Regions from separate parts of the Variovorax sp. S12S4 genome, predicted to be linked through region 2. Evidence: riboswitches for the same ligand, from Rfam matches in the RefSeq annotation. Region 2 holds a riboswitch; the other holds the start of a gene.

The links. A riboswitch is a leader RNA that binds a small molecule or an ion and turns the genes downstream of it on or off. The one in region 2 is predicted to bind glycine.
Region 1: it holds a riboswitch for glycine, as region 2 does, so the genes downstream of both, M0765_RS12150 (D-amino acid dehydrogenase) here and M0765_RS16180 (ABC transporter substrate-binding protein) in region 2, are expected to answer to the same signal.

Annotation. Positions count from the first base shown of each region.
Region 1 is NZ_JALPKR020000002.1:2,481,739-2,486,985, forward strand. It holds gene M0765_RS12145 (FIST signal transduction protein) at 1-992, shown strand, start outside; gene M0765_RS12150 (D-amino acid dehydrogenase) at 1,010-2,311, opposite strand; glycine riboswitch at 2,403-2,508, opposite strand; glycine riboswitch at 2,543-2,642, opposite strand; partial or broken gene rfbB (dTDP-glucose 4,6-dehydratase) at 2,736-3,817, shown strand; gene rfbD (dTDP-4-dehydrorhamnose reductase) at 3,814-4,704, shown strand; gene rfbA (glucose-1-phosphate thymidylyltransferase RfbA) at 4,751-5,247, shown strand, end outside.
Region 2 is NZ_JALPKR020000002.1:3,276,521-3,281,767, forward strand. It holds gene M0765_RS16165 (IclR family transcriptional regulator) at 1-652, shown strand, start outside; gene M0765_RS16170 (NADPH-dependent FMN reductase) at 685-1,275, opposite strand; gene M0765_RS16175 (hypothetical protein) at 1,385-2,170, shown strand; glycine riboswitch at 2,335-2,464, shown strand; gene M0765_RS16180 (ABC transporter substrate-binding protein) at 2,656-4,239, shown strand; gene M0765_RS16185 (ABC transporter permease) at 4,264-5,205, shown strand; gene M0765_RS16190 (ABC transporter permease) at 5,227-5,247, shown strand, end outside.

The DNA of each region.
Region 1 (5,247 bases), 790 kb from region 2:
CGCTGCCGAGCGACCAATATCGTGTGTTCTCCGGCGTGGCTCCACTGGGCAACTCGGAAATGAGCGGTTTCGAGGCGCATACGGCGCTGGTGCATGCGGACCCGGCCACCCCCGATCTCACCGAATTGATCGGCGAGATGGCGGGCCGCACCGACACCGGCTATCTGTTCGGCGGCCTCTCGTCAGGCCGTGCGGGCGCCTTGCAGTTTGCGGTCGGCGGCAACGGAAACATCCGCGGCCACGGCGCTGCGGGCGGCGTGTTCTCGGGTGGCTTGTCGGGCGTGGTGTTCGGCGAGGGCGTGCGGCTGGTGTCGCGCGTTACGCAAGGCTGCCAGCCGCTGCGCTCCGGCGCGGGGCGCGAGCGCGAGATCACCGAGGCCGACGGCAACCTGCTGCTCAAGCTCGATGGCGAGCCCGCACTCGACGTGCTGCTGGCCGACCTGCAGGTGTCACTTGAGCGCCCGCAGGAAGCCATCGACGCCGTGCGCGCCACCCTGGTGGGCCTGGCGGATGCGGGCAGCGACGGCATCCGCCGCACCGGCGACCTGGGCGCCGACGTGCTGGTGCGCCACATCATCGGGCTGGACCCGACGCGGCGCGGCATCGCCATTGCCGACGTGGCCGAGGCCGGCATGCGCCTGACCTTTTGTCGGCGCAATGCACAGGCCGCACGCGCCGACCTGATGCGCATCTGCGCGGAAATCCGCGAAGAACTGGAGCCCGAAGAACAGACCCTGGCCACCGCGCGCGCGGTGGCGGCCGGGGAGGCCGAAGCAGCGCCGCACCCGGCGCGCCGCATCGCGGGTGCCGTGTACGTGAGCTGCTCGGGGCGCGGCGGGCCACACTTCGGCGCACCGGGCGCCGAGTTGCAGATCGTGCGGCACGCGCTGGGCGACGTGCCGCTGGTCGGTTTCTTTGCGGCGGGGGAGATTGCCCGGCACCACTTGTATGGGTATACGGGGGTGTTGACGGTGTTTACCGGCAACGACTGACCGCCGCCACGGCCAGATCAGGCCGGCTGGAGCAGGCGCGCTGCTGGCGTAGGCATGCCGGCAAACGCAAAATCGACTTCGGGTGCAAGCCCGCTCACGATCCGCGCCACCGACTTGCCCGAGCCGCACGCATGCGTCCAGCCGAGCGTGCCGTGCCCGGTGTTCAGGTACAGGTTGGGCAGCTTCGTCTTGCCGATCAAAGGCACATTGCTCGGCGTCGCGGGGCGCAGGCCGGTCCAGAACTGCGCCTGCGTGGTGTCGCCGGCGCCGGGGAAGAGCTGTTCAACGCGCCGCACGATCGCTTCGCAGCGCACGCGGTTCAAGTCGCGGTCGTAGCCATTGAGCTCGGCCGTGCCGGCAATGCGCAGGCGGTCGCCGGAGGCCGACGTATAGCGCGAGAACACCAGCTTGAACTCGTCGTCGGTCAGCGAAACCTGGTGCGCCTTCGTCGCGTCTTTGACTGGCAGCGTGACCGAATAGCCTTTGGCCGGATAGATCGGCAGGCGAATGCCCAGCGGCGCGGCATACAGCGGACTCAATGAGCCCATCGCAAGCACGAAGGCGTCGCCGCGAATGCGTTGGAAGCGGCCTTCGCTGTCGGTAGCTTCCACGTGGTCGATGCTGCCGCCCGCTTCGCGCAGCGCAGTCACCGTGTGGCTCATGAGGAACTTCACGCCGGCTGCTGTCGCAAGGCGTGCCATTTCGCGTGCGAAGAGGTTGGCGTCGCCGGATTCGTCTTCTGCCGTGTAAGTGGCGCCGGCCAATTGCGAACGGATGTGGGCCAGGGCGGGCTCGATCTTCACTGCCTCATCCGCGGAGATGACTTGCCGTTCGCAGCCGAGTGCGCGCATCTGCTCGGCGGGCGCAAGAGCGCTGTCGAACTCTTTCTGCGTCGTATAGAAGTGCAGGATGCCTTGCGTGCGCTGGTCGTAGGCGATGCCGGTGTCGCGCCGCAATTGCTGCAGCACTTCGCGGCTGTAGGTGCCCAGGCGCACGATCTGCTCGATGTTGTGCTTCGTGCGGCCGGGGGTGCATTCGCGCAGGAACTGCAAGCCCCAGAGCCATTGGCGCATGTCCGCGCGAATGCGAAAGAGCAGCGGGGCGTCTTCCTTGCCCAACCACTGCAGCACCTTGAGCGGTGCGCTCGGATTGGCCCAGGGTTCGGCATGGCTGACGGAGATCTGCCCGCCGTTGGCAAAACTGGTCTCGGCGGCGGGGGTGGCCTGCCGGTCGATGACGGTTACTTCGTGGCCGAGTTGCTGGAGGTAGTAAGCCGAGGTCACGCCGAGCAAGCCGGCGCCAAGAACGATCACGCGCATTTCAAGTACCTTTGAGGTTGAAGCGCTTGAACCGCGGGCGAGGTTGCTATCGAATAAATAGCAAACAACCGGACGACCACCGTCACAAGTTGCCGCTCCCCCTGTCCTCGGTACCTGAGAGATTCACCCGCTGCGCCCGCAACGGGTTTGCTCCTTCGGTGCATCACGCAAGGTGATGGCTCTCCAGACGGCGTGTCAGTTGGTGCAGTACATGCCACGAAACTCTTTGAAAGAACTTCAACGGTTTCGTTCGGCCGACCTGAGCGTTTATGGGAGTTTGCGCCTTCGGTGGAGTAGTAAAAAGAACTACTCGCTCTCCTGCATTAACGCCATTGTAGGCTGGGACCGCGAAGAGCCGACCATGGATTTTTGACAATTCGACCAATGGGATAATTGTCATTGATTCGAAACTTCGGGGAGACTCATGATCCTGGTAACCGGCGGCGCGGGCTTCATTGGCGCCAACTTCGTACTCGACTGGCTGGCGCAGAGCAACGAGTCCATCGTGAATCTCGACAAGCTGACCTATGCGGGCAACCTCGAGACGCTCGGCTCGCTCAACGGCAACCCGAACCACATCTTCGTGCAGGGCGACATCGGCGACAGCGCTTTGGTCGATCGCCTGTTGGCCGAGCACAAGCCACGCGCTATCGTGAATTTTGCCGCGGAATCGCACGTGGATCGCTCTATCCATGGCCCCGAAGACTTCGTGCAAACCAACGTGCTCGGCACCTTTCGCCTGCTCGAGTCGGTGCGCGGCTACTGGAGCGCACTGCCGGCTGAGCAAAAGTCTGCCTTCCGCTTCCTTCACGTGTCGACCGACGAGGTCTACGGCTCGCTCTCCAAGACCGACCCCGCCTTTACCGAAGAGAACAAGTACGAGCCCAACAGCCCCTACTCAGCCAGCAAGGCCGCCAGCGACCATCTCGTGCGCGCCTGGCACCACACCTACGGCCTGCCGGTGGTCACCACCAACTGCTCCAACAACTACGGGCCGTTCCACTTCCCCGAGAAGCTCATCCCCTGATGATCGTCAACGCCCTGGCTGGCAAGCCCTTGCCGGTGTACGGCGACGGCATGCAGGTGCGCGACTGGCTCTATGTGAAGGACCACTGCAGCGCCATTCGCCGCGTGCTCGAGGCCGGCAAGCTCGGCGAGACGTACAACGTCGGTGGCTGGAACGAGAAGCCCAACATCGAGATCGTGAACACCGTGTGCGCGCTGCTCGACGAACTGCGCCCGCGCGCCGATGGCAAACCGTACAAGGAACAGATCAGCTACGTTACCGACCGCCCCGGCCACGACCGGCGCTACGCGATCGATGCACGCAAGCTGGAGCGTGAGCTGGGCTGGAAGCCCGCCGAAACCTTCGACACCGGCATCCGCAAGACCGTCGAGTGGTACCTCGCGAACGCCGAATGGGTGCGCAACGTGCAAAGCGGCGCGTACCGCGCATGGGTCGAGAAGCAATACGACGCCGCACCCGCGGCCAAGGCCACCGCATGAAGCTGCTGCTGCTGGGCAAGGGCGGACAGGTCGGCTGGGAGTTGCAGCGCAGCCTCGCGCCGCTGGGCGAACTGGTGGCGCTCGATTTCGACAGCACCGACTTCAACGCCGACTTCAGCCGTCCCGACCAGTTGGCCGAGACTGTGCTCAAGGTGCGGCCTGACGTGATCGTCAATGCCGCGGCTCACACGGCCGTGGACAAAGCCGAGAGCGAGCCCGACTTCGCGCGCAAGCTCAACGCCACTTCGCCCGGCGTGGTGGCCGAAGCCGCCGGGCAGATCGGTGCACTCATGGTGCATTACTCCACCGACTACGTGTTCGATGGCAGCGGCAGCAAGCCTTGGCAAGAAGACGATGCCACCGGCCCACTCAGTGTGTATGGCCGCACCAAGCTCGAAGGCGAACAGTTGGTGGCCAAGCACTGCGCCAAGCACCTGATCTTTCGCACCAGCTGGGTGTTTGCCGCGCGCGGCGGCAACTTCGCCAAGACCATGTTGCGGCTTGCCAAGGAGCGCGACAAGCTGACCGTCATCGACGACCAATTTGGCGCCCCGACAGGTGCCGAACTGCTGGCCGATGTCACGGCGCATGCGATTCGTGCCACTTTGCAAGACCCTTCCAAAGCCGGCCTGTATCACGCGGTGGCCGGCGGCGAGACCACCTGGTGCGGCTATGCACGCTTTGTGCTTGAGCAGGCGCGCCAAGCCGGCGTAGAGCTCAAGGCCGGCCCCGAACAGGTCGAAGCCGTACCCACGAGTGCCTTCCCCACGCCCGCTACGCGGCCGGCCAATTCGCGCCTCGATACGCGCAAGCTGCAATCCACCTTTGGCCTGGTGCTGCCGCACTGGCAACAAGGCGTCGCCCGCATGCTGCGCGAGACCCTTTGAACGCGCGTTGCCTAGTAAGCAGAGAAAGCAAGAAAGAAATACAACGATGACCACGAAGACCACGCAACGCAAGGGCATCATCCTGGCCGGCGGCTCGGGCACCCGGCTGCATCCCGCCACGCTCGCGCTCAGCAAACAGCTGTTGCCGGTGTACGACAAGCCGATGATCTATTACCCGCTCAGCACGCTGATGCTCGGCGGCATGCGCGACATCCTGATCATCAGCACGCCGCAGGACACCCCGCGCTTCCAGCAGCTGCTGGGCGACGGCAGCCAATGGGGCATCAACTTGCAGTACGCGGTGCAGCCCAGTCCCGACGGGCTCGCGCAGGCCTTCATCATCGGCGACAAGTTCGTCGGCAATTCGCCGAGCGCGCTGGTGCTGGGCGACAACATCTTCTATGGCCACGACTTTGCGCACCTGCTGGCCGATGCCGATGCGAAATCGGCGGGCGCCACGGTGTTCGCCTATCACGTGCACGACCCAGAGCGCTACGGCGTTGTGGCCTTTGATGCACAAGGCAAGGCCAGCAGCATCGAAGA
Region 2 (5,247 bases):
CGGCTACGTTCGCCAGACGCGCAAGCAGGGCGACTATGTGCTGACGACCAAGGTGGTGTCGCTGGGCCTCGGCTTCCTGAGCGGCGCCGGCATCGTGAACATTGCCGAGCCGCTGCTGGAGCGGCTCGCGCAGGCATCGGGCGAACTGGTGCGCCTTTCGATCGTGGATGAAGACCGCCTCACCTGGGTCGCCAAGTCGCAGGGCACGCGACAGGCGGGGCTGCGCTACGACCCGGACATGGGCATGGATGCGCGCCTGTCGTGCACGTCTTCCGGCCACGCGTGGCTGATGACGCTGAGCGACGAACGCGCACTGGAGCTGGTCTCGCGCCAAGGCTTCGGCACGCCGGCGGAATACGGTCCGAAGGCGCCGACCACCATTCGCGCGCTGCTGGGCTTTCTGCATGCGGCGCGGGTGCGCGGCTACGCCATGATCGACGAAGTCTTCGCGCCCGGCATGGCCGCCATGGCGGCGCCGGTGTTCCGCCGCAAGGAAGTGATCGGCGTCATCAGCATTGCCGGGCCGCGCACGCGCCTTGGCAGCGAGCGCATGCATGAGCTGGCGCCCGCGCTGCTGGCCGCAACGGCCGAGCTCGGGCCGATCAGCAACGCGTCGAGCCTGTTCGGCCGCCCTTCGCTGGGCAAGGGCTGAGCGGCGCGACCCGGCTTGCCAGACCCGGCTTCTCAGTAAGGCGGCGCCTTGCGCGCCCGCTGCTCGCGCGCGGCGTCGGTCCACCACGCGAGGTCGTCGGCAAAGCGGCCGAATGAGCGCTGGAGAGATTCGCCCGCACTGCCCGTGGGCTTGCCGTCCGCGTCGAGCGTTTGCGAGATCGGCCCGACGGCGAGCGTGCTCGAGACGACGACCATGCCCATCTCCGACAGGATCGAATGCCACACGGTGCCCGAGCGCACGCCTGAAAACCGGCCGGCCGAATAGCTGGCAACGGCAGCAGGCCGCCAGAACCATTCTTCTAGGAAGTGGTCGGTGAGGTTCTTCAGGCCGGGCTGCGGGCCCCAGTTGTATTCGCCCGTCACGAAGACGAAGGCGTCCGCGCCGCGGATCTTCTGCGCCAGCGCTTCCATGGGGGCGGGCGCGGTGCCCTTGGGGTACTCCTTGTACATGCGGTCGAGCATGGGCAGGCCCACCGCCTGCGCGTCGATCAGTTCGGCCTCGGCACCTCGCGCGCCGAGGCCCGCCACCAGGTAGTCGGCCAGGCGAATGCCCATGCGGTCCGACCTGTAGGAACCGTAGAACACCAGGATCTTGTCAGCCATTCGTCGCTCCGTTGTCGAGGCCGGGCGGCCACGGGGCGAAGGCTACAACATTGGCATGTCGGCGCATTTGGTAGCAGCATCTTTCGAATCCTCTGGCTACCATTCCGGCATGAACAAGCCGCCTGCTTTTTGCACTGCCGCCATGGTGCTTGCCGCATCGGCCGGCCATGTGTTCGCCGCTCCCTCGGCGCAGGTGCTCGATGCGGTCAAGAAGCCGCAGTCGGTCGATCCGGACTGGCGCGCCCGCCTGTGCGCATTGCTGCCGCAGCCTTGCGACCCGCATGCGCTGGGCTTGTACCGGCTGCGCGGCGCCGCGGCAAACAGCTTTGCAGTGCTCTCGGCCGAGCCGCTGGCCATGGCGCGCATCAGGCGCGACAAGGACGCGAAGACCTGGCAGATCGAGCGCCTGCACGACTTCAGCGCCTATGTGGCCGGCATGAAGAAAGACGCCGCAGCCGGCATGTCCGACACGCGCCTTTCGCTTGCGCCGGCACTCTATCCGCTGGCCGAAGGGCAATGGGCCATGGCCGTGCTGCAGACCGTGTCCGAGATGTATTCGGGCGGCGGCGCCTCGTTCAGCAAGGCCGACTTCGTGCCGCTGGACGACACCCGGGCCGTCCACGAGGGCATTCCTTTTTCTTGCTCGAAGATGATCCGCGCCTGCTTCAGCGAAAAGGAATACAAGAGTTCGAAGCATTGCCACGACGAGAGCAACGGCAGCCTTCGCATTGCCTACGAAGAACCCAACAAGCCGCGCGGACCCTACAGCTGGCAATACACGTGGCTGCAGAGCGAGTGGCCCGCCAACACACCCGCCAGCGGCACCACCACCACGCGTCTTCACTTCACCGCCAAGACCACCGAAAGGGTGAGCTTCTGCGGCGGACCGCAGTAGCTTCGGTGCGCGTTTCCATCCGCGTGCGCCCCTGTGCGCACGCGCCCGAGTGGCACGCATTCTGCTTAGAAGAAACCATCCAGGAGAAATGCCGGCTCGGTGCTTCGAGTTAGTGCATTACCGAAGGCGACAGCCCGTAACGCTCAGGTCCCCAGACTGGATGAATGACTAACGCTGGAGAGCGCTGCCCGGCGTCCTGAACAAAAGGACTCCGAGGGCGGCCGCCGAAGGGGCAAGCCATGCGCGATGAGCGTGCATGGTGAATCTCTCAGGCCAAAGGACAGCAGGGGCATCTCGCGCAGTGCGCGGGGTGGCCTTGCGCGCTTCCGGAGCCTTCTTCTTCATGACCTTTGCCAGAGCGCACCGCGCATCGTTCCCTTCTTCATCGGGTGTGCCGAGGCCTGCGCACGCACGCAGGCGCCTGCCCGAATCGCCCCCGTTTTTCGCTGACTTTCCTCACGATTTTTTCAACCGGAGAACCGAAGATGCTGTCGAAACGAAACCTGAAAGCCGTTGTCGTGGGCGCCATGCTCGCTATTGGCGTTGCAAGCGCGTTCGCACAAGAAGCGGGCAAGGTGCTGCGGGTGGTGCCCCAGTCCGATCTGAAGATTCTCGATCCGATCTGGACCACCGCGTTCATTACGCGCAACCATGGCTATGCCGTGTACGACACGCTGTTCGGTGTGGACGAGCAGGGCAAGGTCAAGCCGCAGATGGTCGACAAGTACACCACCAGCGCCGACGGCAAGACCTGGACGTTCACGCTGCGCAAGGGCCTGGAATTTCATGACGGCAAGCCGGTGACCTCGGAAGACGTGCTGGCGTCGCTCAAGCGATGGGGCCAGCGCGACGGGCTGGGGCAGAAGATGTATGCGGCGCTCGACAAGGCCGAGGCCGTCGACGCCAACTCATTCAAGCTGGTTTTCAAGGACACCTTCGGCATGGTGCTGGACGCGCTGAGCAAGCCTTCGTCGAATCCGCCTTTCATCATGCCGGCGCGCGTGGCCGCCACGCCGCCCGACAAGCAGATCGACGACGCCACGGGATCGGGCCCCTACATCTTCAAGAAGGACGAGTACCGCCCCGGCGAGAAGATCGTGTACCTGAAGAACGCCAAATACGTGCCCCGCGCCGAAGCGCCCTCGGGCACGGCGGGCGGCAAGAACGTGTATGTGGACCGCATGGAATGGATCATCCTGAAGGATGCGCAAACGCAGGCCAATGCGCTTGCCAACGGCGAGGTCGACATGATCGAGTGGCTGCCGCCCGAGCAGTACACGGCGCTGAAGGGCAACACGTCCATCACGGTCGACAACCCGATTCCGAAGGGCTCGTTCGCGCTGCACCTGAACCACGTCATTCCGCCCTTCGACAACCCGAAGATCGCGCAGGCCGCCATCATGGCCATCAACCAGGAGGCGCTCATGCGCGCCCAGATGGTGCATAAGGAGCTCTACAACAGCTGCGCATCGGTGTACCCGTGCGGCACGATCTTCGCCAGCGACAAGACCGGCTACTTCACCGGCAAGCCGCAGTTCGAGAAAGCCAAGGCCCTGCTGAAGGATGCCGGCTACGACGGCAAGCCCGTGGTGCTGATGTACCCGGCCGACTTTGCACTGCTCAACAAGTTTCCGCCCGTGATGGCGCAGCTGCTGAAGCAGGCCGGCTTCAATGTCGACATGCAGTCGATGGACTGGCCCACGCTGGTGACGCGCCGCGCCAAGAAAGACCCGGTCGACAAGGGCGGCTGGAATCTCTTCATCACCGGCTGGGGCATTGCCGACAACATGAACCCGATGTTCTATGCGCCGCTCACGGGCAACGGCGAGAAGGGCTGGTTCGGCTGGGCCACCGACGAGAAGCTGGAGCAGCTGAAATCCGACTTCCTCGCGACGGCCGACGAACCCCGGCGCAAGGAGCTGGCCACGGCCATCCAGCAGCGCGTGTACGACACCGGCATCTACGCGCCCATCGGCGAATACAAGCCGCTCACCGCCTACCGCAAGGCTGCGGTGAGCGGCGTGGTGCGCTCGCCCGTTGCCGTGTTCTGGAACATCAAGAAGAACTGACGGGCGCTCTTTTCTGGAAACCCCATGCTGATCTTCCTTGCGCGCCGAATCCTGTCGACCGTGCCGGTGCTCGTCATCGTTGCGCTGATCGTGTTTCTCATGCTCCGGCTGGCGCCCGGCGATCCGGCGGCCGCCATCGTGGGCGACAGCGGCACCAGCGAGAACATCGCCAAGGTGCGCGAGCAACTGGGGTTGAACGAATCGCTCCCCGTGCAGTTCGTGCGCTGGAGCGGCCGCTTGCTGCAAGGCAACCTGGGCGAATCCTACTTCATGAAGAAGACGGTGGTGGAGCTCATCGGCCAGCGCATCGAGCCGACGGTGTCTCTCGCGGCGGTGACGCTGGTGGTCACCATCCTCGTCGCGGTGCCGCTCGGGGTTGTTGCCGCCTGGCGGCACGGCGGCTGGCTGGACCGCATGCTGATGGGCTTTTCGGTCATGGGCTTTTCCATACCGGCGTTCGTGATCGGCTATGTGCTCATCTGGATCTTTGCGCTGCACCTGCAGTGGCTGCCGGTGCAGGGCTACCAGCGGCTGAGCCAGGGGCCGCTGCCCTGGATCAAGCACCTCATCCTGCCGTCGATCACGCTGTCGATCATCTATGTAGCGCTGATTGCGCGCGTCACGCGTGCGGCCGTGGCCGAGGCCATGACCGAAGACTACATCCGCACTGCGCGCGCCAAGGGCATCTCAGAAAAACGTGTGCTCATGCGGCATGCGCTCGCCAATGCGGCAATCCCCATCGTCACGGTGATCGGGATCGGCATTGCACTCCTGATCGGCGGCGTGGTGGTTACCGAAACCGTGTTCGCCATTCCGGGCCTTGGCCAGCTCACGGTGGATGCGGTGCTGTCGCGCGACTTTCCGCTGATACAGGGCATCACGCTGTTCTTTTCAGTCGTCTATGTGCTGGTCAACCTGCTGATCGACCTGAGCTACCTGGTGTTCGATCCGCGCATTCGCTATTGAGGCGCAAGAAGAAGCAAACACATGACCGATTCACTTGCCACT